3 regions of the Bacillus sp. WC2507 genome follow, and region 3 is predicted to be linked to each of the others. Evidence: riboswitches for the same ligand, from Rfam matches in the RefSeq annotation. Region 3 holds a riboswitch; each other region holds the start of a gene.
What was found. Region 3 has a riboswitch for S-adenosylmethionine ahead of mtnW (2,3-diketo-5-methylthiopentyl-1-phosphate enolase). Riboswitches for the same ligand answer to the same signal wherever they lie in the genome.
Positions count from the first base shown of each region.

Region 1: it holds a riboswitch for S-adenosylmethionine, as region 3 does, so the genes downstream of both, ACUN28_RS00520 (peptide ABC transporter substrate-binding protein) here and mtnW (2,3-diketo-5-methylthiopentyl-1-phosphate enolase) in region 3, are expected to answer to the same signal.
Region 2: it holds a riboswitch for S-adenosylmethionine, as region 3 does, so the genes downstream of both, ACUN28_RS02050 (bifunctional O-acetylhomoserine aminocarboxypropyltransferase/cysteine synthase) here and mtnW (2,3-diketo-5-methylthiopentyl-1-phosphate enolase) in region 3, are expected to answer to the same signal.

Region 1 is NZ_JBQXPN010000001.1:87,384-95,360, reverse strand. Features, by position in the region: gene ACUN28_RS00550 (peptide ABC transporter substrate-binding protein) at 1-1,197, shown strand, start outside; gene ACUN28_RS00545 (YusW family protein) at 1,214-1,681, opposite strand; gene ACUN28_RS00540 (helix-turn-helix transcriptional regulator) at 1,854-2,753, shown strand; gene ACUN28_RS00535 (hypothetical protein) at 2,765-2,956, shown strand; gene ACUN28_RS00530 (hypothetical protein) at 2,953-3,303, shown strand; gene ACUN28_RS00525 (peptide ABC transporter substrate-binding protein) at 3,344-4,984, opposite strand; gene ACUN28_RS00520 (peptide ABC transporter substrate-binding protein) at 5,372-7,012, opposite strand; SAM riboswitch class I at 7,145-7,249, opposite strand; gene ACUN28_RS00515 (aldo/keto reductase) at 7,402-7,977, opposite strand, start outside.
Region 2 is NZ_JBQXPN010000001.1:367,355-375,331, reverse strand. Features, by position in the region: gene metA (homoserine O-acetyltransferase MetA) at 20-925, opposite strand; gene ACUN28_RS02050 (bifunctional O-acetylhomoserine aminocarboxypropyltransferase/cysteine synthase) at 909-2,207, opposite strand; SAM riboswitch class I at 2,301-2,405, opposite strand; gene ACUN28_RS02045 (chloride channel protein) at 2,725-3,954, shown strand; gene ACUN28_RS02040 (YjjG family noncanonical pyrimidine nucleotidase) at 3,998-4,693, opposite strand; gene ACUN28_RS02035 (transcriptional regulator YeiL) at 4,800-5,471, shown strand; gene ACUN28_RS02030 (FMN-dependent NADH-azoreductase) at 5,535-6,161, opposite strand; gene ACUN28_RS02025 (response regulator) at 6,351-6,998, opposite strand; gene ACUN28_RS02020 (GAF domain-containing sensor histidine kinase) at 7,019-7,977, opposite strand, start outside.
Region 3 is NZ_JBQXPN010000001.1:1,653,937-1,661,913, forward strand. Features, by position in the region: gene ACUN28_RS08940 (serine hydrolase domain-containing protein) at 1-932, shown strand, start outside; gene ACUN28_RS08945 (NAD(P)-dependent oxidoreductase) at 937-1,815, shown strand; gene ACUN28_RS08950 (DUF3909 family protein) at 1,821-2,153, shown strand; gene ACUN28_RS08955 (hypothetical protein) at 2,205-2,480, opposite strand; gene ACUN28_RS08960 (1,2-dihydroxy-3-keto-5-methylthiopentene dioxygenase) at 2,788-3,300, opposite strand; gene ACUN28_RS08965 (methylthioribulose 1-phosphate dehydratase) at 3,278-3,916, opposite strand; gene mtnX (2-hydroxy-3-keto-5-methylthiopentenyl-1-phosphate phosphatase) at 3,913-4,572, opposite strand; gene mtnW (2,3-diketo-5-methylthiopentyl-1-phosphate enolase) at 4,569-5,813, opposite strand; SAM riboswitch class I at 5,878-5,985, opposite strand; gene ACUN28_RS08980 (pyridoxal phosphate-dependent aminotransferase) at 6,050-7,228, opposite strand; gene ACUN28_RS08985 (carbon-nitrogen family hydrolase) at 7,243-7,977, shown strand, end outside.

The DNA.
Region 1 (7,977 bases), 1.6 Mb from region 3:
TTTATTAAAGGTGCAGAGGCATATAATACTGGAAAAGGTGAAGAAGGCCAAGTGGGTATTCAAGTTGTTGATCCTCAAACATTAAAGGTAACACTAGAGCACCCAGTGTCTTCTATTAAACAAAAATTAGCAAGTTCATTATTTATTCCATTATCTAAAAAATCAATTGATGATAATAATAAATTAAAAACAGATCCAAAAGAGTTAATTACGAACGGACCATTCACGTTAAAAGAATGGAAGCATAACCAAGCAATTACAGTACAAAAAAATAAAGAATACTATGATAAAAAGGTAACATTAAAAGAAATTGAGTTTCGTATTATTCCAGACTCTAAAACAGCGTACCAATTGTACAAATCAAAAGAATTAGATTTACTAAGTGGTTTACCACAAGAGATGATTGAGAAAGAAAAAGGAAATAAAGAATATAAGCGTGTTGCAGGATTTTCATCTTATATTTATTCGTTTAACGTAGAAAAAGAGCCATTCACAAATGCGAAAGTACGTAAAGCATTCTCATTAGCAGTTGATCGCAAGTTTATCGTGGAAAAACTGTATAAAAACAATGCACAAGAAGCAAATGCATTCGTTCCAGAAGGAGCAAAAACACAAAGTGGCCGTGATTTCCGTAAAGAAAAAGGTGGTTACGTTAAATTTGATCCAGCAGAAGCGAAAAAATTACTAGAAGAAGGTATGAAAGAACAAGGCTGGTCTACATTACCTGAAGTAACATTAAAATTCACTACAGATACACAACATAAAAAAGTAGCAGAAGCAATGCAAGAAATGTTTAAGAAAAATCTAGGCGTAGATATTAAATTAGAAAATAAAGAGTGGAAGAGTTACATCGACACATATAAGCAAAGTGATTTCCAATTAGCTTATATGGGATGGGGCGGCTCTCTATTAGATCCAATTACTAAACTAGATCTATATGCAGGTGATGGTCCGAATAACTATGCAAAATGGCATAATAAAGAATTTGATGCTTTAGTAAAAGAAGCAGAAGTTGAACAAGATGAAGATAAGCGCTTTGACTTACTGCATAAAGCAGAAGATATTATGTTTACAGATTCACCATTAATTCCGGTTATATTCCCTTCTGATTCCTATTTACAAAAAGAATCAGTATCTGGACTTCAATATTATGTTGGATCTAAGCCAGATTTAAGATATGCAAAAATAAAGAAGTAGGCAACCGCCTACTTCTTTATTTTATTTCTCTTTTATATTCTTTTTTCGTTCCATCAGAGAAGACAACTTCTAAATCGAATTTTTGGTAGTCTTTATCAAGTTTGAACACGTTCACTACTTGATCGATTACTTCTTGGTCAGGAGTATCTTTATCAAATTTTAATTCTTTTAGAAGTGGGCTTAATTTTGTAATAGCCTCGTCTCCTGTTAATTTTACATCTGCTTTATGATCTTCAATTTTTGCTTCCATTTTTTTATCAGCTGCTACGTTTTTATAGTCTGCTTCGTAGTCTTTCTTTGTATCTTGGTAGTCTGCCTTTAAATCGAATTCATTGAAGTTTAGTTTTAAATCAGCAGGAGCTTCATTCTTCGCCTCTTCTGTAGTCTTTTTATTAGAAGTTGTGTCTTCTTTTGCAGGGGCTTTACATCCTGTTAATGCAGGTACTAGCATAAGAGCTAATAAAACTGATAGTAAAATTCTCATTATAAATTCCTCCTTATGTAAATTCGTTCTATACAAGTTTTTCCCAAAATCATGTAATTATGTATGTGCTAAAAATAAATTATTATTCTGTAGCCACAAGGGCTAATCCGCAATTTAAATCAAAAATAATTTGTATGTATATGGTAAATTGAAGTTGTGAGGGGGTACTAAAATGCATGAAGAATATAAAGAGATGATGAAAAAAGCAATTGAATATATAGAGGAGCATTTACATGAGGAGCTTACAACAGAAAAAGTGGCATCTCACATTGCAGTATCGATGTACCATTTTCATCGTATTTTTCAAAGTTATATTGGGATGAGTGTCACGGATTATATTCGAAAGAGAAGGTTAACTCATGCTGCGCAGGTTTTAGTGTCAACTGAGAGAGCAGTTATTGATATTGCAGTGCAATACGGTTTTTCCTCACAAGAGGCATTTACGAGAGCTTTTAAAAGAATGTTCCAATTGCCACCAAAGAAATATCGAAAGTATTTCCAATCATTTTATATAGAAAGAGAGGGTGTTTCAATGCAAAAAGGTATACCGAAAGGATGGATCTTAAGTGGAAGTCATCCTGCTGAATATGAGATGGGTTTAGATTATGAAGTTGTCCATCAAGGGAAAGTATCTGCATACATAAAAGCAAAAGAGAATGTTACGCACGGAGGATTTTCAACATTAATGCAAATGTTCCGAGCGGATAAATATGTAGGAAAGAGATTACGTTTTACAGCATTTGTTAAGAGTGAAAACGTAAGAGATTGGGCAGGATTGTGGATGCGAGTAGACGGAAAAGATACAGAACCGCTCGCTATGGATAACATGCAAAATCGTCCAATTAAAAATACGAATAACTGGCAATCGTACTCGGTTGTATTAGATATAAAGGAAGAAGCACTTGGTATTGCATTTGGTGTTTTATTATCAGGAGAAGGTTGTGTGTGGCTAGATAGTATTCGATTTGATGAAGTGGATGGAAAAATTCCTTCAACAGATTTGGCTGAAAACTTTTATGAAACACTCCTAGAAGAGCCGGTAAATCTGCAATTTGAAGAGATAGAAAAGTAAGGAGAAAAGGTATGTTCAAATATGTAAAACTAATAAGCATTAGTTTAGTAGTATCTTCTTGTATTATGGGGATTAACTATTTGATTAGCTATCTTTGGTCAGGGCATATACCTTCTTTGACGTGGAAAATATATTTGATGTTTTTATTTATATTTATGATGAGTTTTAGTTCAATGCAAAAAGAAGGGGAAGAGGATTATTGACAATAGTCTTCTTCGCTTTTCTTTCATTAACACAAATGTTCATAACTGTTTTCGGAAATGCAGGTATGATCTTTAATATAATTTCACTATCGTTACAACTTGTAAGTTCGGGTGTAATCGTACCACATGAGATGCTTTCTAAAACATATCAAACAATCGACGAATTATTTCCCGCAACATATGCAGCAAATGGCTATTATACAATAATATTCGGAGGAGTTAGTTTAGAGAGAAATATTATTTCATTATTAGTTATTGTATTGGTTACACAATCAGTAGCAGTGATGACTTTAGCGATAAAAGGAATGGTAAAGGGAAGAAGAAGCTCTGTAGTTAAAGAAGCATAAAATAAAAAGGTATCCTTCTTGGGATACCTTTTTTACTTTATTATTTTGCAACTTCTGTCCACTTGTAGTTAAACTCACCGCCGAAGTCAGTTGTTACAAGTCCTTTAATAAATCCGCGTTGTAAGTAAGAACGACCTTGTTGGTATAAAGGAGCGACAGCACCGTCTTGTAATAGGATTTTTTCAGCTTGCTTCATTGCTTCCCAGCGTGCTTTTTCATCACCGGCTAAATCTGTTTTTACTTTATGAATTAGCTCATCATACTCTTTATTAGAGTATTTATCGAAGTTGTAAGCACTATCTGTTGTAAATAAATCTAAGAATGTAATTGGATCAGCGAAGTCAGGGCCCCAGCCATCGATTCCGATTTCATAATCACCACTTAATAGTAGTTTTAACTGTTGTTTACGTGGTTGTGGTTTTAAATTCACTGTTAAGCCATCTAAGTTCTTTTCTAGTTCACCTTTTAAATATTCACCAGTCTTTTTAGCTAAAGCATTATCACTAGTTAATAGTTCGATTGTTACTTTGTCAGTACCAAGTTCTTGCTTCGCTTTTTTCCAGTTTTCTTTCGCTGTTTTCACATCATCTTTGACTAGATTTCCATTTTCTTTACGGAAGTCATTGCCTTCTGGACTCTTTGCGAATTTCGCAGGAACCATTCCTTCAGCTGGAACAGCGCCGTTATTTAAAATTGTTTCTACGTATGCCTTTTTATTCATTGCGCCGTTAATAGCAAGGCGTGCATGTTGATTTTTTAATGTTTCATTTTTTTGATTGAGTCGTAAAAATTGAATGCCAACTTCAGCTCGTTCTTTGAAGTTTGGATCGCTCTTATATTTATCAACAAACTCCGCAGTCAAAGCAACACGATCAATTTGTCCTGAATCATATAAGTTAACTTCTGTAGATTTATCCTTAACGACATTGAAGTTGATTTCTTCTAATTTTACCGTTTTAGCATCCCAATAGTTAGGATTCTTTTTCAATTGGAAGCTTTGTTCATGTTTCCAGTTATCTAATGTGAAAGCACCGTTGTAAATTAAATGATTTGTTTCTAAACCGTATTTATCACCTTGAGATTTTAAGTACTCTTCATTAATTGGTAAGAATGTTGAGAATGTCGTTAAGTTTAAGAAGTAGGGAACAGGACGATCTAGTTGTACTTCTAAAGTTTTGTCATCAAGAGCTTTAATACCTAATTGATCAACCGGTAATTGTTTTTGGTTTATTTGTTTCGCATTCTTTATATCGAAGAATAAGAATGCATATTCAGCTGCGGTATCAGGATTTACGGCACGTTGCCAAGCGAAGACGAAATCTTTTGCTGTAACAGGAGTACCGTTTGACCATTTTGAATCACGCAGGTGGAATGTATATTTTGTTTTATCGGGACTAACGTCAACCGACTCAGCAACACCCGGAATCGGTTTATTATCTTCTCCCATTGCATATAAACCTTCAAAAACATTTCGCATTACGTTCATGGATTCACCATCCGTTGCTTTTGCAACATCCATTGTTGGAATTTCTGAAGCGAATGATAAGTTAATGGCCTGTTTATCAGGTGCTTTATCATTTGCTTTCGCTCCGCTTGCATTATCTTTATTTCCCCCGCAAGCAGTTAGTAATAGACTTGCCCCTAAAACAGATGCAACAACAGGTACAACTTTTTTCTTCATTGTTCGTTCCTCCCTAAATGTGTTGTTTGTAACGTCATAATGTCCATGTCTTGAAGTGTAACTATAGAAGAAGAGAAAACCTATTATAAAAATGTGCATGTAGGTCATCAGGTGTTCTATATGTATATACATGTTGAACTATAATCTATCGTTATATGTTTCAACGTAGAAGACATTATATTTTGATGGTTAAATATTTAGTTTCTTTGATTATTTAGAATATTAACACTGGAAAGAACTATATGTCAATAATAAAAAATGGAGTATTATTTTTTAAAAATAATATATTGAAAAAGCGGATTTTCTCCTAATGAGAAATCCGCTTTTGATACATTTTTCCAATAAAACAATTGGTATGGGTAGAAAAACTTCAATTCAGGTTGCCTTTTATTTTTCAATTTGTGCCCATTTGAAGTTTAATTGACCTGCAAAGTCTACTTGCACAATTCCTTTCACATAAGAACGTTCTAAATAAGATTCACCTTTTTGGTAAAGAGGAGCGATAACAGAGTCTTTAAATAATATTTTCTCGGATGCCAGTAATGCTTCCCAGCGAGCTTTTTCATCACCAGCTAAAGTTGTTTTCACTTTTGCTATTGTTTCATCGAACTCCTTATTAGAGTAATGATCTAAGTTGTAAGGGTTATTCGTTGTAAATAGTTCAAGGAATGTAATTGGATCCGCAAAATCAGGGCTCCAGCCGTCAATTCCGATTTCGTAGTCACCTTTTAATAAAAGTGAAACTTGTTGTTTACGCGGTTGTGGTTTTACATTTACTGTTAATCCGTCTAAATTCTTTTCTAGTTGCCCTTTTAAGAACTCGCCAGTTTTCTTCTCAAGGTCACCATCACTTGTTAATAATTCTAATGTGATCTTTTCAGAACCAAGCTCTTGTTTTGCCTTCTTCCACAATTCTTGTGCAGATTTTGTATTGATTTTTGTTAAATCCCCGTTTGCAGTACGGAAGTCTGTTCCGTCAGGCCCCTTTGTAAAGTTTTTCGGCACGAGACTAAAGGTTGGTGTAGAGCCATCATTTAATAACGTATTTACAAAGGATTTTCGATCAATTGTTTGATCGATTGCTTGGCGTGCAGAAACATTTTGAAGTACTTTGTTTTGTTGATTCATACGTAAAAACTGGACCCCTACGTTCGGGCGTTCTTTAAAGTTGGCATCTTTTTTATATTTATCAACGAAGTCAGATGTTAGTTTTATACGGTCTAATTGTTTAGATTCGAATAAATTTACTTCTGTAGATTTTTCTTTTACGACGTTAAAATTGATTTCTTCTAGTTTGACAGTATCTTTATCCCAATAGCTAGGGTTTTTCTTGAATTTAAAGCTTTGTTCATGCTTCCAATCGCTTAGTGTAAAAGCTCCATTGTACAAGATTGCATTATCTTCTAAAGCGTACTTATCACCTTGTGCTTTAAAGAATTCCTCGTTAATTGGTAGAAATGTTGGGAACGCTGTTAAGCTAATAAAATACGGAACAGGACGCTCTAATTCTACCTCAAACGTATGGTCATCAATTGCTTTTACACCAAGTTGGTCGGCTGGAAGTTCTTTGTTGTTAATTTTTGTTGCGTTTTTAATATCAAAGAATAAAAATGCATATTCAGAGGCTGTTGCTGGATCGACAGCTCTTTGCCAAGCGAAGACGAAATCTTTCGCGGTAACAGGCGTACCGTTTGACCATTTTGAATCTCGTAAATGGAATGTGTATTTCGTTTTATCGCCACTTACTTCATGAGATTTTGCAACACCAGGGACAGGTTTGTTACCTTCACCAAGATTATACAAGCCTTCAAATACGTTTCTCATCACTTGACCAGAATCAGTATCTGTAGCACGAGCTGTATCCATTGTTCGTATTTCAGTAGGTGAAGATAAGTTTAAAACCTGTTTACTAGGTGCCTCGCCTTTTGCATTTGCTCCGCTTGCTTCGTTTTTATAACTACCGCAACCAGTTAATAAAATACTTACTCCTACAACTGATGCGATACCGGGTACAAACTTCTTTTTCATTTGATTTTCCTCCTAAATAATTAAGTTTGGATGATGATGAGGGAAATGAAAAATAAAAAATCCCTCTTTTCGTATTGAGAAAGAGGGATTTTTACGTACAAGTTATGCACCCGTATATAAACGAAGTCCCTCATTCTATCTTTCAAGCACAAAGCTTGCAGGAAGTGGCACAGTATTCAAAATGAACCTGCTGCCGAGGTTTCAAAGGGCCAGTCCCTCCACCTCTCTTGATACAATGAGTAAACGAATAAATTTTATTAATTTTTGTGTTTCTTTGATAATTCAAAATCTTACACCTTGGATAATGAAGTGTCAACCGGATGGAATATAGTTTAAATTTTCAGTTTTATTTAACGTAAAAACCACTGCATATGGCAGTGGTTTTTCTACTAGAAGTTAAAGTTATCTGGATCTGGACCAACGCGACGATCTTCATTTAGAGCTTGAATTGCTTTCATGTCATCAGCACTTAATTCAAAATCGAATATATTTGCATTTTCAATAATGCGATGTTCTTTAATAGATTTAGGGATTGTTACAACTTCGTTTTGTAGATCCCAGCGTAAAATAATTTGTGCAGTTGATTTATTATATTTTGTAGCAATGTCTTGTAATGTTGGGTTATCCAGTAGCTGTCCTTGCATTAATGGCGACCAAGCTTCAAGCTGAATGTTATGTTCTTTACAGAAAGCATGTAATTCTTCTTGTGCTAAACGTGGGTGGTATTCCACTTGGTTGACCATTGGCTTAATTTCAGCAATTTCAAATACGTCTTGTAAGTGGTGAATGTGGAAATTACTCACACCGATAGCGCGAACACGGCCATCTTTATAAAGCTTTTCTAATGCTTTCCATGATTCAGTATATTTCCCTTTTACAGGCCAATGTACTAAATATAAATCTAAATATTCTAGACCTAATTTTTCTAATGTAGTTTCAAATGCTTGGAGTGTTGTTTCATATCC
Region 2 (7,977 bases), 1.3 Mb from region 3:
CACGTGTTACACAATCTTTTTATAGTACATAAGGGGTTTCTTGATACACGTAATAATTCAGCCAATTAGAGAATAATAGATTCCCATGGCTCCTCCACCTTACAAGTGGTTTCTCATTTGGATTATTATGCTTAAAATAATTTTTCGGCACATCAATATTTAACCCTTTTTGGCGGTCCCGTTCATATTCTTGCTTTAACGTATCACAACTATATTCACTATGCCCGAGCGCAAACACTTGTCTTCCTTCTTGCCCAATAACAAGGTGCACACCCGCTTCCTCAGAGTTTGCTAATAATGTTAATTCTTTCACCTCTCTAATATCACTCTCTCGTACTTCTGTATGACGAGAATGCGGGGCGAAAAACAATTCATCAAACCCTTGTAACAATTTCACATGTTGCTCACGGACTTCATGTTCAAATACACCGAACATTTTTTCCTTAAGAGGATACTTTGGAACGCCGTAATGATGATATAAACCAGCCTGTGCCCCCCAGCAAATATGAAGCGTAGATGTTACATTCTCTTTTGAATACTCCATAATACGTTTAAGCTCTTCCCAATAATCTACTTCTTCAAAAGAAAGAGTTTCAACTGGTGCTCCCGTAATAATAAGTCCATCAAATTTCTCATTCTCAATATCACGAAATGTTTTATAGAAACTCGTTAAATGTTCCTGTGCTACATTACGGGACAAATGCGATTCCATATGAAGCAAATGAACATCTAATTGCAACGGTGTGTTGCCAATTAAACGAAGTAATTGCGCCTCTGTTTCTTGCTTTGTAGGCATTAAATTTAATATAGCAATTTTCAATGCCCGGATATCTTGTGTTTCTGCTCGCTCCTTCGTCATTACAAAAATATTTTCCTTCTGCAACACTTTGCGAGCTGGTAAATCTTTATCAATTATGATCGGCATGTTCTTTGCCTCCGACTAGCGCTGCTTCTAAATCTGCAATAATATCAGAAACATCTTCTATACCGACCGATAAACGAATTAAATCTGATGTGACGCCAGCTAAACGCTGATCCTCAGCACTTAATTGTCTATGCGTTGTGCTAGCAGGATGTATGACGCAAGTTCGCGCATCAGCTACATGCGTTACGAGAGTTGCTAGTTTTACATTTGCGATAAATTCTTTCGCTGCTTCTAATCCCCCTTTAATGCCGAATGTTAAAACACCACTAGCACCTTTCTTCAAATACGTTTGTGCTAACGAGTAATTTTCATTACTATCTAATCCCGGATAATTCACCCATTCAATACGTTCATGGTTAGCAAGCCACTTAGCAACTGCGAGAGCATTTTCACTATGACGCTCCATTCTTAAATGCAGCGTTTCTAAGCCGATATTGCTAATATACGCATTGAATGGGCTCATACAGTTTCCGTAGTCTCTTAATAATTGAACACGTGCCTTCACAATATAAGCTGCTGCACCAAAATTTTGAACGTAACTTACGCCGTGATAACTTGGATCCGGTTCAACAAGTTCAGGATATTTCCCATTTGTCCAATCGAAGTTCCCTCCGTCAATAACAATGCCACCTAAAGAACTTGCATGACCATCAATATATTTCGTCGTAGAATGAACGATAATATTTGCTCCATGTTCAAATGCTTGGCATAAATAAGGAGTTGCTAATGTATTATCCACGATAAAAGGTACTTCCAACTCTTTCGCTGCATCTGAAAATTCTTTGAAATTTAGAACATTCATCGCTGGATTTCCTAACGATTCTGCATAAACAAGTTTCGTCTTATCATTAGCAAGGGCCACAATTTCATCAGCAGTTAAATTCGGATTAAAGAACGTAACATCAATACCAAGCTTACGCAAACTCACTCCAAATAAATTAAACGTTCCGCCATAAACTGTTGAAGAACAAAGCAAGTGGTCTCCGCTACTACAAATATTTAAAACGGCAAGCATAATAGCAGCCTGCCCAGAAGCCGTTGCAACAGCTCCTACACCACCCTCTAAATCCGCTAACTTTTGCTCAAATGCAGCTAAAGTAGGATTTCCAATACGCGTGTAGATATATCCTTCTGCCTCTAAATTAAATAGCGCCGCTAAATCATCCGAAGTATCGTATTTATACGTTGTACTTTGATAAAGCGGTAAAACACGCGGTTCACCATTCTTTGGTGTATAGCCACCTTGCACACAAATTGTTCCTTTTCCCCATGATTCTCCCATCTCTCATTCTCCTTTCTTTTATACAAAATAAAAAAACTGCTCCTTTCCTGAAAACAAGAAAGGAGCAGTTTGAAAACACGCTCTAAAGGCTCTTTCTTATCTTTCAGGATTATTACCTGCAGGATTTGGCACAATTCCGTTATACGGCTGTTGCCAAGGTTTCATCGGGCCTGTCCCTCCACCTTTTCTTGATAAGACTATGCAATTACCGTTGATTTTATAGCAATAATTTCCTAATGTCAATTGGTTTTTCTGAATGTTCAAAATTAATTACAAATAAGTTTACATGCATAACAAAAGAAATATATTCCATATTCATTTGAAAAAGACCTTTTAAAACCCCCGATTAATATATAGAATTAAATACGTAGTTTAACTGTATACATTCCAAATTCTCACGAGACCTCAATATATTGAATAAGCCAACCTCTCAAAAAGATACTATACATATTCATCTCATTTCGCAGTAGTATATTTAATCCTTTCGACATTAAAACTTACATAACGGAGGTATCACATGACAAATACAAAAGACATGCACTATATGCTCGTCCTATACGGCATTCTTTTAGGCTCTATAGTAGGAGCAACAGTCTGGTTATTTTTAGTTACAATAAATATCGGCATTCACTTTATTTGGGGATACTTACCTACTATTTTCTCTTCTCCCCCTTATTACACTATTTGTGTAACAACTATCGGTGGGATTCTCGTTGGTTTAACCCAAAAATACTTCGGCACATATCCACGTCTTATGCCGGAAGTAATGGGTGAATATAAAAAAACAGGTAGAATTGAATACCGTTTTGTACATAAAGCTACTTTAACTGCGATTATCGTTTTAATATTTGGAGCTAGCTTAGGTCCCGAAGCAGCACTTGTTGGAATTATCGGTGGACTTTGTACATGGGTAGGCGATCGCTTTACATTCGCCTTAAAAGGAATGAATGAACTAACAGAGGTTGGAATCGGTGCTACTTTAAGTGTAATTTTTAACGCGCCATTATTCGGTTATTTAGCTCCAAATGAAAATGAGGGTGAGCAAATTAACGAATTTTCTAAAGGAAAAAAAGCAATTGTATATTTAGCTACCACTTTCGCTGGTTTTTCCGTTTATTTATTACTTAGTAAATTCGATAATCGTGGATCCTTTATCGTTGATTTTGGGGAGGGTTCCCTATCTCTTAATGAATGGATTGCCTTTCTACCACTTGCTAGTATTGGTGCTATAGTTGGATTCTTTTATTTCAAATTAGAATTCACATTAGAGAAATTAATCCATCCCTTAAAAGAATATAAACTATCACTTGGAATTATCGGTGGTATTTTATTAGGAATTACAGGAACTTTTCTCCCGTACACGTTATTCTCCGGAGAACATCAATTAAAAGATTTAGTCGTTGAATGGAGCCATTTATCCTTCTGGGTACTACTTCTTTCAGGGATTTTAAAATTATGTATTACTGCTGTTTGTTTAAATACAGGTTGGCGTGGCGGGCATATTTTCCCGATTATATTTGCTGGATCTAGTATCGGATATGCTATAGCTTCCATTATCCCTATAGATCCAATCGCTTCGGTAGCCATCGTAACAACAGCAATTTCAAGCTATGCATTAAGAAAACCAATTGCTATAACATTACTATTGCTCATGTTTTTCCCGCTCAACTTACTATTCCCGATGCTTGGAGCGGCAGCGATTGGTAATGCATTTCCACTTCCTAAAAACAACGAAACTACAAGCTAATACAAATAGGCAGTAGGGACAAAAGTTCCACTGCCTATTTTCATTACACACGCTGCTTCAATATTGCATATAACTCTTCAAAATTTTGTACTTCATATGTTGGCACAATCTCGCTATTATTTGATTTCTTTTCTGGATTAAACCAACAAGTGTCAATTCCCGCTACATATCCACCTTTAATATCAGCGCTTAACGAATCCCCAATAATGAGCCCTTCTTCAGGAGCAAAATTAGGAATTCGTTCAAAAACATAATCAAAATACTCTTTCATCGGCTTTTGGAATCCTGTATCTTCGGAAACGAAAACATCTTGAAACAAGGTATGTAATCCTGCATTACGTAAACGTTTATCTTGCGTCTTAGAAATACCATTTGTCACTATATATAAATCGTACTCACTTTGAATTTGACTTATAAATTCAAACGCGCCTTGTATAAGTTGATTCCCTTCTTCTAAGTAACTGCGATAATTATTTTCGAATAATATCCCATCTACTTCTTCCCCGTATTCTTTAAACAAAATCGAAAACCGTGTATTTACAACTTCATCACGGTTCATTTTACCTTCTTCAAAAGCATCCCAAAGACTTTTATTAATTGTTTTATACTGCACTTCAACCTCGCTAGTTAGAGGAATCCCTTTCTCTTCAAAAAGCATACGTAACGCCATTTTCTCTGCCTTCTGAAAATCTAACAATGTATCATCTACATCAAATAATAGTGTTTTATATTTTTTCATAGGCCCCTCACACTCTCTTTTCTACAAAAACAAATTTACATAAATCGTATCATTCTTTCTTGTAAAAATAATAGGAGATATCTCATACTAAACATGAGGTGAAAATATGAAAGTCAGCAAAAATAGCAAAGAAATCTCTCATTCCATACAAAATTACAACTTCCACACTCTTTTTTCTTTTGATGTCTTACCGTATGCTGAACTACATTCCTTTCAAAAGAAAGAAAAGATATGTACTGAAGGGGTTGATGTTCCTTATCTTTATTACTTAATTTCCGGGAAGGCAAAAATATATATGAGTCACAAAAACGGAAGGGTCTCCTTAATTAACTTTATTCAAGCACCTTCGTTCATTGGAGAATTAGGGCTAATTGGCGTAGAATCCGTTACGAAAACGGTAGAAGTAATTGAAGATTGTATATGCTTAGCGCTTCCTCTTAAAGATTGCCAGCATCTTTTATTGCAAGATGCTATCTTTCTACAGAAACTATGCAAATTTATCGGCGAAAAAACAATTACCCGAACAGAAAGTTACGCCAAAAACAATAGTTATCCGTTCGAAAACCGGTTAGCAGCCTTTATTCTATTAACAGAACAAAGTAACAGTTATACCGAAAAACATACCGAGGCTTCAGAATACTTAAATGTCAGCTACCGTCATCTTTTATATGTGTTAAACCAGTTTTGCCAGCAAAATTATTTAAAAAAGGATGGAAGAATCTATTACATACAAGATCGAATTCAATTAGAAACACTGGCTGACGAACTTAAAATATAAAAAAAGTAGCATTAACGTTTACATGTTAATGCTACTTTTTTCGAGTGACGATTCTATTTTTAATTAAAATTTGCTTGCTACTTTAGCTGCTTCTTCAAGACCAGCTGTAATAATCTCTTCTGCTTTATCCGGGAATTGATTATGCCCTTCAATAACTACTGTTTCCATATTTGTTGCACCGAAGAAGCCCATCATGCTTGCTACATATTTAACAGCCATTTCTACTGCAGCTGCTGGGCCTTCAGAATATACACCACCGCGCGCGTTTAATAATGCAATCTTCTTATCTCCAATTAGACCAACTGGACCTTCTGGCGTATATTTAAACGTTTTACCAGCACGGTTTAAATAATCGATATATGTGTGTAGTACTGCTGGAATCGTTAAGTTCCATAATGGGAAACCGAAAACAACTTTATCAGCTTCTAGGAATTGATTTAAGTACTTATCAGCAACTGCTACTGCTTTTGCTTCTTCTTCTGTTAAATCAAATCCTTTACCTGCTTTGAATGTACCATTAATCATGTCTACGCCTACGTATGGTAATTCTTCTTTATATAAATCAAGTTCTACTACTGTATCATTTGGATGTGCTTCTTTGTAATTTGCTAAAAATGCCTCATATAATTTCACACTAACTGCTTGTTCCGCTGGGCGGTTGTTTGCTTTTACAAATAAAACTGTTGCCATTGTTTTTCCTCCTAGTACTCACTCTTTTGTTGTTATATGCTTTCAAAAAGGTATCCCTTGTAATTGTTGTTTTGTTGCTTACAAACATATTTTATCTTTATATCAAGACGATTTCGTCCTCACATAGACGTATTTTTCCATAAAAAAAGTCCACCTTCTAAAGGCGAACTAGGTCTTACGACTTTCGTCTTATACAACCCCATTTCTCACTGCATATAATGCTGCTTGCGTGCGATCGGATAAGTTTAATTTACTCAAAATACTACTTACATGCGCTTTTACCGTTTTTTCTGTAATAACTAAAACAGAAGCTATTTCTTTATTACTCATCCCTTTCGCTAATAGCTGCAACACTTCATTTTCTCTCGCTGTTAGCACATCCACTTGAATAGAAGGTTCTTCTTCTTTTTCTTCCACAGGTAATGTTTGAGAGAGAAGGGCATTTGCTATATCCGGATGTAATTGAATATTACCTTTATATGCGCTTCGAATAGCTTCAACAAGCTGATCCGGTTCTACATCTTTTAAAATATAGCCGCTCGCTCCCGCCCTTAACGCTGGTAAAACATGCGCCTGATCAGAAAAACTAGTTAATACAATTACTTTCACATCCGGATATTCTTTTTTGATACACGCCGTCGCCTCAACACCATCCATTTCGGGCATATATAAATCCATTAGTACAACATCAGGATTTGTCTCCCCTACTTTCACTAATGCTTCTTTCCCATTATTTGCTTCTCCAACTAATTCTAAATCTTCCTGTGTACTTAAGAAAAATGCTAACCCTTTTAAAACGACTGTATGATCATCAACTAACAATACTTTTATTTTCACAAACTTCCCTCATTTTCACATCATAATGGTACGTTTACTTTTACACTTGTTCTTTTCTTATCACTTACAATTTTAATTGTTCCACCAACTAATTCTACTCTTTCCCGCATCGTAGTCATGCCGAGTGATTTCTTCTTTTGTATGTCCTTTTCTATAAACCCATTACCGTGATCTACTATTTCTAATGATACATTTTTCTCAGTTATTTTAACGTAAACTGTCGCTTCTTTTACACCCGCATGCTTACTTACATTGTTTAGCGCTTCTTGTCCAATGCGCCATAATGATTCTTCTACTACACGTGGTAAATCACGAACACCCGTAACTTGTTCCCTAATTTTCAGTCCCAAGTTTTCACCGTACTGCTTTAAAGCTGGTAATAAGCCTTTTTCTAATCCTGCCGGACGAAGCTGCCAAATTAATGTTCTCATTTCCTTTAAAGCTCCTTGCGCTAGTTCACGCATCTCATGCAAAGATTGATCTACCTTTTCATTTTGACCTTTTAAAACTGCTTCAGCACCTTTTGTCATAAAGGTTAATGAAAATAATTTTTGCGAAACAGAATCATGTAAATCTCTCGCTAATCGGTTTCTTTCTTCCATTCGTACGAGTTCACGGCGCTGTTCGTTTAACCTTAAATTCTCTATTATTAATGAAACATGGTTCGATAATGCTTGAATTACATCTATTGTATTAACATCAAATTCTCCATTATTTAAACTAACACATAAAACACCAAACATATGATTTTGAATATGTATTGGCGTAGTAATAACAGCTCCATTTAGATGTTTTACTAGAACTGGCTCATCTTGTTCTAACGCCTTCTTTGCCGCTTCTTTTACACCCTCTTGTAACTCTCCCTGACCATAAGAAGCTCGCAAAGATAATTCTTTTTCTTCCCTAATAAAAAATGCCACTTGATTCCATTGAAATACTTCACCTACGTAATTTACCACCTTTTCAGGTAATACATTAA
Region 3 (7,977 bases):
AATATTTAATAGGAAAGCAATTTAATGGAACAGTTTTAGTAACAGATAAAGAGCATGTTGTATTGAATAAAGGCTATGGATATGCTGACGTTCGAAATAAGATAGAGAACACGCCTCAAACAAAATATCGTATCGGTTCTATTACGAAAACAGTCGTGGCCACATCTATTTTACAGCTACAGGAACAAGGGAAGCTAAATATTCAAGACAATGTAAATAAATATATTCCCTCTTTTCCAGTAGATAAAAATATCACCTTATATCATTTGTTAACACACACATCAGGTTTACCAGAAAGTGGAAAAGGTAAAGTGAATGCGGCTTCCCGTAAAAATTTAGTAAATTGGATTGGAAGTCAAAAATTAGAATTTCCACCAGGATCAGGTTGGAGATATACAGATTATAATTATATGGTGCTTGCTTATATTATAGAAAGTATATCAAAAAAACCTTTAGGAGATTACATAAAAGAAAATATATTTGCTAAAGCAGAAATGCATGAATCTGGTATGGGAAATATGGCTCAGGGAGATCAGCATTTTACTAAAGGATATGTAAAGAAAGAGAATGTACTTGAACCTGCACAAAAATTGTTAATGGATTGGTTATACGGATGCGGTGAGATGTATACGACAGTTGGCGATATGAAGAAGTTAGACGAAGCGATTATAAATGGGAAACTTCTTTCTGAACAAAGTATACAAGCGATGTTTTCACCTTCAGCAGAACGAGAATATGCATTTAGTTTTTATATATATCCGGATTATTTTCATAATCATGGTGTACTATCTGGTTGGAACACTTTCAATAATTTTAATAAAGAAAAAGGAACTTTTGTTATTTTATTTTCAAATGTGAAAAATAGTATGGATGATGAATTTAATAAAGAGTTCCGAAAGACGGTAAGTGATTTATTAGAACAAAGGGGATGAGAAAATGGAACGTAAAAATGTATCAATAGGTTTCATCGGTATTGGTGTAATGGGAAAAAGTATGGTGCGTCATTTAATGCAAGACGGTCATAAAGTATATGTATATAATAGAACGAAAACGAAGACAGATTCTTTAGTACAAGATGGTGCGAATTGGTGTGATACACCGAAAGAGTTAGTGAAGCAAGTTGATGTTGTAATGACTATGGTTGGATATCCACATGATGTAGAAGAAGTGTACTTTGGGATAGATGGAATTTTGGAGAATGCAAATGAAGGCACGATAGCAATTGACTTCACGACATCTACACCAACATTGGCAAAACGTATTAATGAAACAGGTAAAAGTAAGAATGTATATACGTTAGATGCGCCTGTATCTGGAGGAGACGTTGGTGCGAAAGAAGCAAGACTCGCAATTATGGTTGGTGGCGAGAAAGAAATATATGAAAAATGTTTACCGTTATTTGAAAAACTAGGAACAAATATTCAGTTGCAAGGACCAGCTGGAAGTGGACAACATACAAAAATGTGCAATCAAATTGCGATTGCTTCTAATATGATTGGAGTATGTGAAGCTGTTGCTTATGCAAAAAAAGCTGGACTAGACCCAGATAAAGTATTAGAGAGTATTTCAACGGGGGCAGCAGGTAGCTGGTCATTGAGTAATTTAGCTCCTCGAATGTTGAAGGGAGATTTTGAACCAGGGTTTTATGTAAAGCATTTTATGAAAGATATGAAGATTGCTTTAGATGAGGCTGAAAAATTGCAATTACCAGTACCAGGTTTAAGTTTGGCGAAGGAATTGTATGAAGAGTTAATGAAAGATGGGGAAGAGAATAGCGGAACACAAGTGTTATACAAAAAGTACATAAGGGGGTAATTGAGATGGATCTTCAAAAATTTGATGAGATGATTGATGCTGTACAACGAGCAACTTGTATACAAATTAGTGAAAAACAAAAAGAAGCTTTTAAACAAAAATATGATTTTGAACCGAAATTCGAATATGGACGAGATGAGAAAGGGCATTACGTCATTCGAACTTCAAAAAAGATGCTAGAAGAAATGGAATTTTATTTGGCATTGAAATATGATCGTGATGGAGTTGATCTTTATATGCAAGCAGAGATTGACGGTATATGTCACGTATCTGTTAGCTATAATGAAGATGTCCTACATTTACAAGAATTGTTTCAATTTCTAGAAGAAAATAAATAAAAGTCCTCATTTGAGGGCTTTTATTTATTTAGGTATATTTAATTTTTATAATTATAAGCTAGAAGCCCGGCGGCACCGTTCAATTGGGAATGGAATAACTTGCGCGATGTGATTAGGACCAAATTGTTTTGTACGAGCATGGCGTACTATATAAAATGCACACAGAATTGAAACAGGAATAGCACCGAACAAACCAAAAAATAAAGCGCTTACACAAGATGCGACAAAACCTAAAACACCAACTTCTAACTCTTCCATAATAGCTCCTAGAATAACAGGAAGTGCTCCACACGTAACCCCCAGTATAAGTGCGATAAGTAAACTCATGATTATCCCCCTCTGTTTGCGATATTCTTTTCCTTTTTAGTTAATTGTAGTATATCATATACAAAACAGAATTTTCAGAAAAAATTCAAAAAAAGTTCAATAAATGTTCAAAAAGTATTAAGAAATACACTTGAAAACTAGAAGGAGAAGATTGTTTTTGAACGGATGGATTCATACGTTTGAGAAAAATAAAAAATCAGGCTTATTTCATTTTTGAAATAAGCCTGTTCCATAGGAGGATGTATATATGTAGAGTGAATAAAAGGTTGGAAAAGGGGGTCCAAGTCCTTTTATTCAACTAACTACCTTAATAGATTGGAACCCAGCCTTCAGTTGTAACAAAAATACGAATAGCTACAACTTGGCGATCATCTTGCAAGGTAAAATAATGTCTTGCATTTTCAGGAACAGATATGAGATCGCCTGGCTCAAGTTCAACGTCAAAGAACTTCCCATCTTTTCCTTCAATAGCAAAGATGCCATGCCCACTAACAATAAAGCGAACTTCATCATCAGTATGATGGTGTTCTTTTTGGAAATTAATTAACAATTCATCAAGGTTAGGTGTGCTATCAGAAAGTGAAATGACATCATGTGCTTTATAACCTCGGCGCGCTGAAACATCAGCGATTTCTTTTGAAAACACAGCTAATATTTCAGCCTTGTTTTCATCTGTTAACGAATAATTTTCATTTAAATGAGTAGGAAGCTTAGAGATGTTCCATTTCTCATATAAAACGCCTTCCTCTTGTAGAAATTTAGATACTTCCACCTCATTTTCAATGCGAGTATTTATTTCATGAATACGAATTTGCGCCATTAGAAACGCCTCCTTGAATTGATAATAGTTTTATATGAAATTGGAATAAAAACTCGTAAGCCTCTAATCTTTTCTTTGCATCAAAGCTATCTCGTCCCCATACGGTAATACCATGGTTACGGATTAATACTGCTCCCGAGTCACCTTGTATATGCTTTCGGAAGTTTTCTCCAAGCGTTGGGATATGGGCATGGTTTTCAATAATAGGAATGTGAATTGTTGCATCTTCTTCCCAAATATCGAGAGCTTTAATAATTTCTTGATTTTGAAGGGTGACTACATCACCATATAAATTTGTGATGACATTGTTATCAGTTGTATGAACATGAAGTACGCACCCGGCATTCGTATTGTTATAAATATGTGTATGCAAGATTGTTTCTGCTGAAGGACGTAATTCAGTCTCTAATACGGGAACCCCTAGATAATCTACTAATAGAAAATCATCTGGAGTAGTTTTTGTTTTATCTTTACCACTTGCTGTAATGAGAAAAGTAAGTGGTTCATGACTAACCTTTATAGAAATATTACCACTCGTTGCTGGAAACCAATTTCGTGTTGTTAATTCTTTTTTTATCTCGCTTAAGTCATACCATTGACGAAACAGTTGTTTCATAATTTCACCTCCAACAAATGTTTTAATGCAGCTTGAACATCGTGAAATGTTTCAAAAGGTGTATAAGAAATATGATTTTCTTCACACTTTTTAATAAGGAAATCACGAGCGAACACTTTATCCGCTTGTTTCGCAGCTTGTAAATCAGTAATTGAATCTCCAATCACAATATGGAAGTCATTCGTATCACTTAATTTACGGATTAGTGATGATTTACATAATCCGCAATGATTTTGACAATGATGATCACAAGGATGAGGCCACTTAACGGTAATGTATTCACTTGAAAAATCTGTTTCATTACAGTAAATTCGCTCTTTTGGAATGAGTCCTTGTAAGAGTGGATAGACGAAGAAATCCATTCCACCTGATATAACGTAAAAAGAAATATTCTTTTCATTTACAAATTGTATAAATTCATGAAAACCACTACGGATTTCAGCAGTTTCTATTAAAAACTGAATCATATCATCGTGCAGATTAGTAGGTATTAATTGAAATAATTGAGAAACACCTTCTTGAATAGACAGCTCTTGTGATAAAATTCTATTCTTTACTTCTTCGGCTTCTGGTGGTGCGAATTTTTCCATAATGGACATAATGTTATCATTATTTGTAATCGTTCCATCGAAATCACAAAATACTTGAATACTCATAATTTCACCCCATGAGAAGGATTTCCCCATATTTGTAGTGCACTATGCAAATTTATGTCATTTACTTCATGGAGTGGTTTATTTTGCAAAGTAGCATCAATTGCAGTACGGAAAGCTTTACCGCCGCCCTGTGCTCCATTTGGATGTCCGTGTATTCCTCCGCCAGCATTAATAACAACATCTTTACCGAAATCTCGTAGAATAAAGGGAACGAAACCAGGGTGAATACCAGCAGACGGAACAGAAAAACTCTTCTTGAAAAATGCATCGTCTTCAGTTAAATGTTTTGAGATAGCAAGAACTTCCTCTTTTTCTAACGCAACACTTCCGTATGGAGATGGGAATAATGAAAAGTCAGCGCCAGCATAACGTAATAGCTTTCCGAGTAATAATGGAGATGAAATTCCATATAACTTTGATGCTGAGTAAGCACCACTTACAGCAGGGTGTGCCATAATAGGGACTGGGATTTCATCATCTTCTGCAAGTGATTGTAGTACATCTAGTCCGTAAGCAAATACGTTAAATAATAGAATATCAGCCCCAGCTTGCACTGCGCGTTTCGCATTTTCTTTTAAATCAAAAGTTCGTCCTGTTAAATTTACGGTATATAACGTTTTATGTCCGTATGTTTCATATACGGATCGTAAAACTTCTTTTCCAGATACAATGCGTTTCGTAAGAGGTGTTAATGTATTCTCAAATAATATTTCATCATCTTTTACTATATCTACACCACCAATTGCTTGATCGCGTAATTGCGTTTTTAAATACCCAATATTTCGTCCAATCATTCCTTTAAAAATACTCATTAAAAGGGGACGATCATGCACTTGTAAAAGGTTTCGAATACCATCTATGCCGAACTTTGGACCAGGAAAATGTTTTTTTAACTCGTCTGAAAAAGTTAAGTCAATTAATTTCACTTCGCCATCAAGTGATAGTTTTCCGAATGTAGTTGTTAAAATTGCTGGTAAGTCTGGACTGAAGTTTAATAACGGATATTCGATTTTAATAATCCCGCGTTTTACTTTTTTACGTAAATACGAATTGGTATGTTCTTGTTCAGCTAATTCCTCAACATGGATGACGTTACCTTTATGCTGTTTTAGTTGCTCTTGCAATAAGTGTGGCAAATGAGTCCAAGAGCCAATTGTTAAACCGAGTGCAATTTGCTCGGCCTTTTTTTCTAAGTTATGTGAATCATCATGGATTAAATACGTCGCTATAATTCCGCTCATTGTTATACCCTCCTAGTTAAATAAAAAAACCTCTCAGCTAAGGAGAGGTTTTTTTACAACCAGCTCCTTATCTGTCAGCGTAATGCTGCGAGAATTAGCACCGTGTCTACAATTATGTAGATCGGTTGCCGGGCTTCGTCGGGCTCGTCCCTCCACCTGCTCTTGATAAGAAGTATTTAGAAATGTTTAAATTTTTAAGATAACTGAATTTTGTCAGATATTTTTCATGTTGTCAATTATTTTTTGAAAAAATTTAATTTATCAATTCGATTAATGGCTTCTCGTAATCTATCTTCTGTATGCAAGAGACCAACGCGGACATAGCCTTCGCCGTGCTCACCAAATCCAACACCAGGAGCAACTGCAACGTGTGCTTTTTCTAGTAAAATATCAGAGAATTGCTCAGATGTATATCCTTCTGGTACAGGAAGCCATGCAAAGAATGATCCTGTTGGAATGTCTACATTCCAACCAATTGAGTGACAAGCTGAAATAAGAGCATTTCTGCGAGATTCGTAACTATTTACAAGATCTACGACGCAAGATTGTGAACTTAAAAGTGCTTCACGGGCAGCATCTTGAACTGCACCAAAAATACTAACATACATATGATCTTGTAATAAGTTAATTGTTTCAATGACACTTTCATTCCCTACGGCAAAAGCAATACGCCATCCAGCCATATTGAAAGTTTTCGATAAAGTGTAAATTTCAATTCCTGTATCTTTGGCACCGTCTGCTTGTAAGAAACTAACGGGCTTTTGACCATCAAACCCAATAGCACCGTAAGCAAAATCGTGAACAACTAATATATTATGTTTATTTGCAAAATGAATGGTCTCATCAAAGAAATCTTTTGATGCAGTAGCACCGGTAGGATTATTTGGATAGTTTAAAAACATTAATTTCGCACGCTCGGCAATAGAGTTATCAATTTTTGTATAATCTGGTAAAAAATTATTTTCTGCAATAAGCGGCATTGTTTCAAATTGTGCTTTTGCTAAAGCAACTCCTGATAAATAATCTGGATAGCCTGGATCTGGAACAAGAATAGTATCACCAGGGTTTGTAAAACAAACTGGTAACTCTACTAATCCAGCCTTTCCGCCAAACAAAATAGCAACTTCTGTTTTTGGATTTACTACTACATCATATTCACGTTGATAGAATGTTGCCACGGCTTCTTTTAAGCTTTCGTGTCCGCGAAATGGCGGATATTTATGATGAACGGTCTTTTCAGCAGCATTTTGTAAAGCTTTTACGATATGCTGCGGTGTTGGTTGATCTGGATTACCTTGACCTAGATTAATAACATCGTGACCAGCTGCAACGACTTTGTTAACTTTTGCAACAAGTGAAGCGAAAAATTGTGTTGGCAATGATGTTACTATCTCAGAAGGTTGAAATAATTTCATACTTTCCACCTCTTTTGAAAGTTGTTACAATTCTAGTGACAAATGATATAATCTTTCCAGTATTTTGTAAAGAAAAAATTATGAATGGGGCTGACAAAATGAAAGTCGCATGTATTCAAATGGATATTGTCTTTGGAGATGTAGAAAAAAATATTGAGAACGCTAAAAGTAAAATAAGCGAAGCGATGAAGGAAAGACCAGATGTTATCGTCTTACCAGAACTATGGACAACAGGATATGATTTAACAAGACTTTCTGAAATTGCAGATAGGGATGGATTGCAAACGAAAGAAAAGCTGAAAGAATGGTCGAAGCAATATGGTGTACATATTGTCGGTGGGTCTATAGCGAAGCAAGCAGAGCAAGGTGTTACAAATACAATGTATGTAGTAAACAAGGAAGGAGAACTAGTCAATGAATATAGTAAAGTTCATTTATTTCAGCTTATGGATGAACATAAATATTTAATCGCTGGAAATAGTACAGGTGAATTTAAGCTAGATGATGTTGAGTGCGCCGGCACAATTTGTTATGACATTCGTTTCCCAGAGTGGATGCGTGTTCATACTGCTAAAGGTGCAAAGGTTTTATTTGTTGTAGCAGAATGGCCATTAGTTCGTTTAGCACATTGGCGTTTGTTATTGCAAGCAAGAGCAGTCGAAAATCAGTGTTATGTTGTTGCATGTAATAGGGCAGGAAAGGATCCGAATAATGAGTTTGCCGGTCATTCTTTAATTGTCGATCCTTGG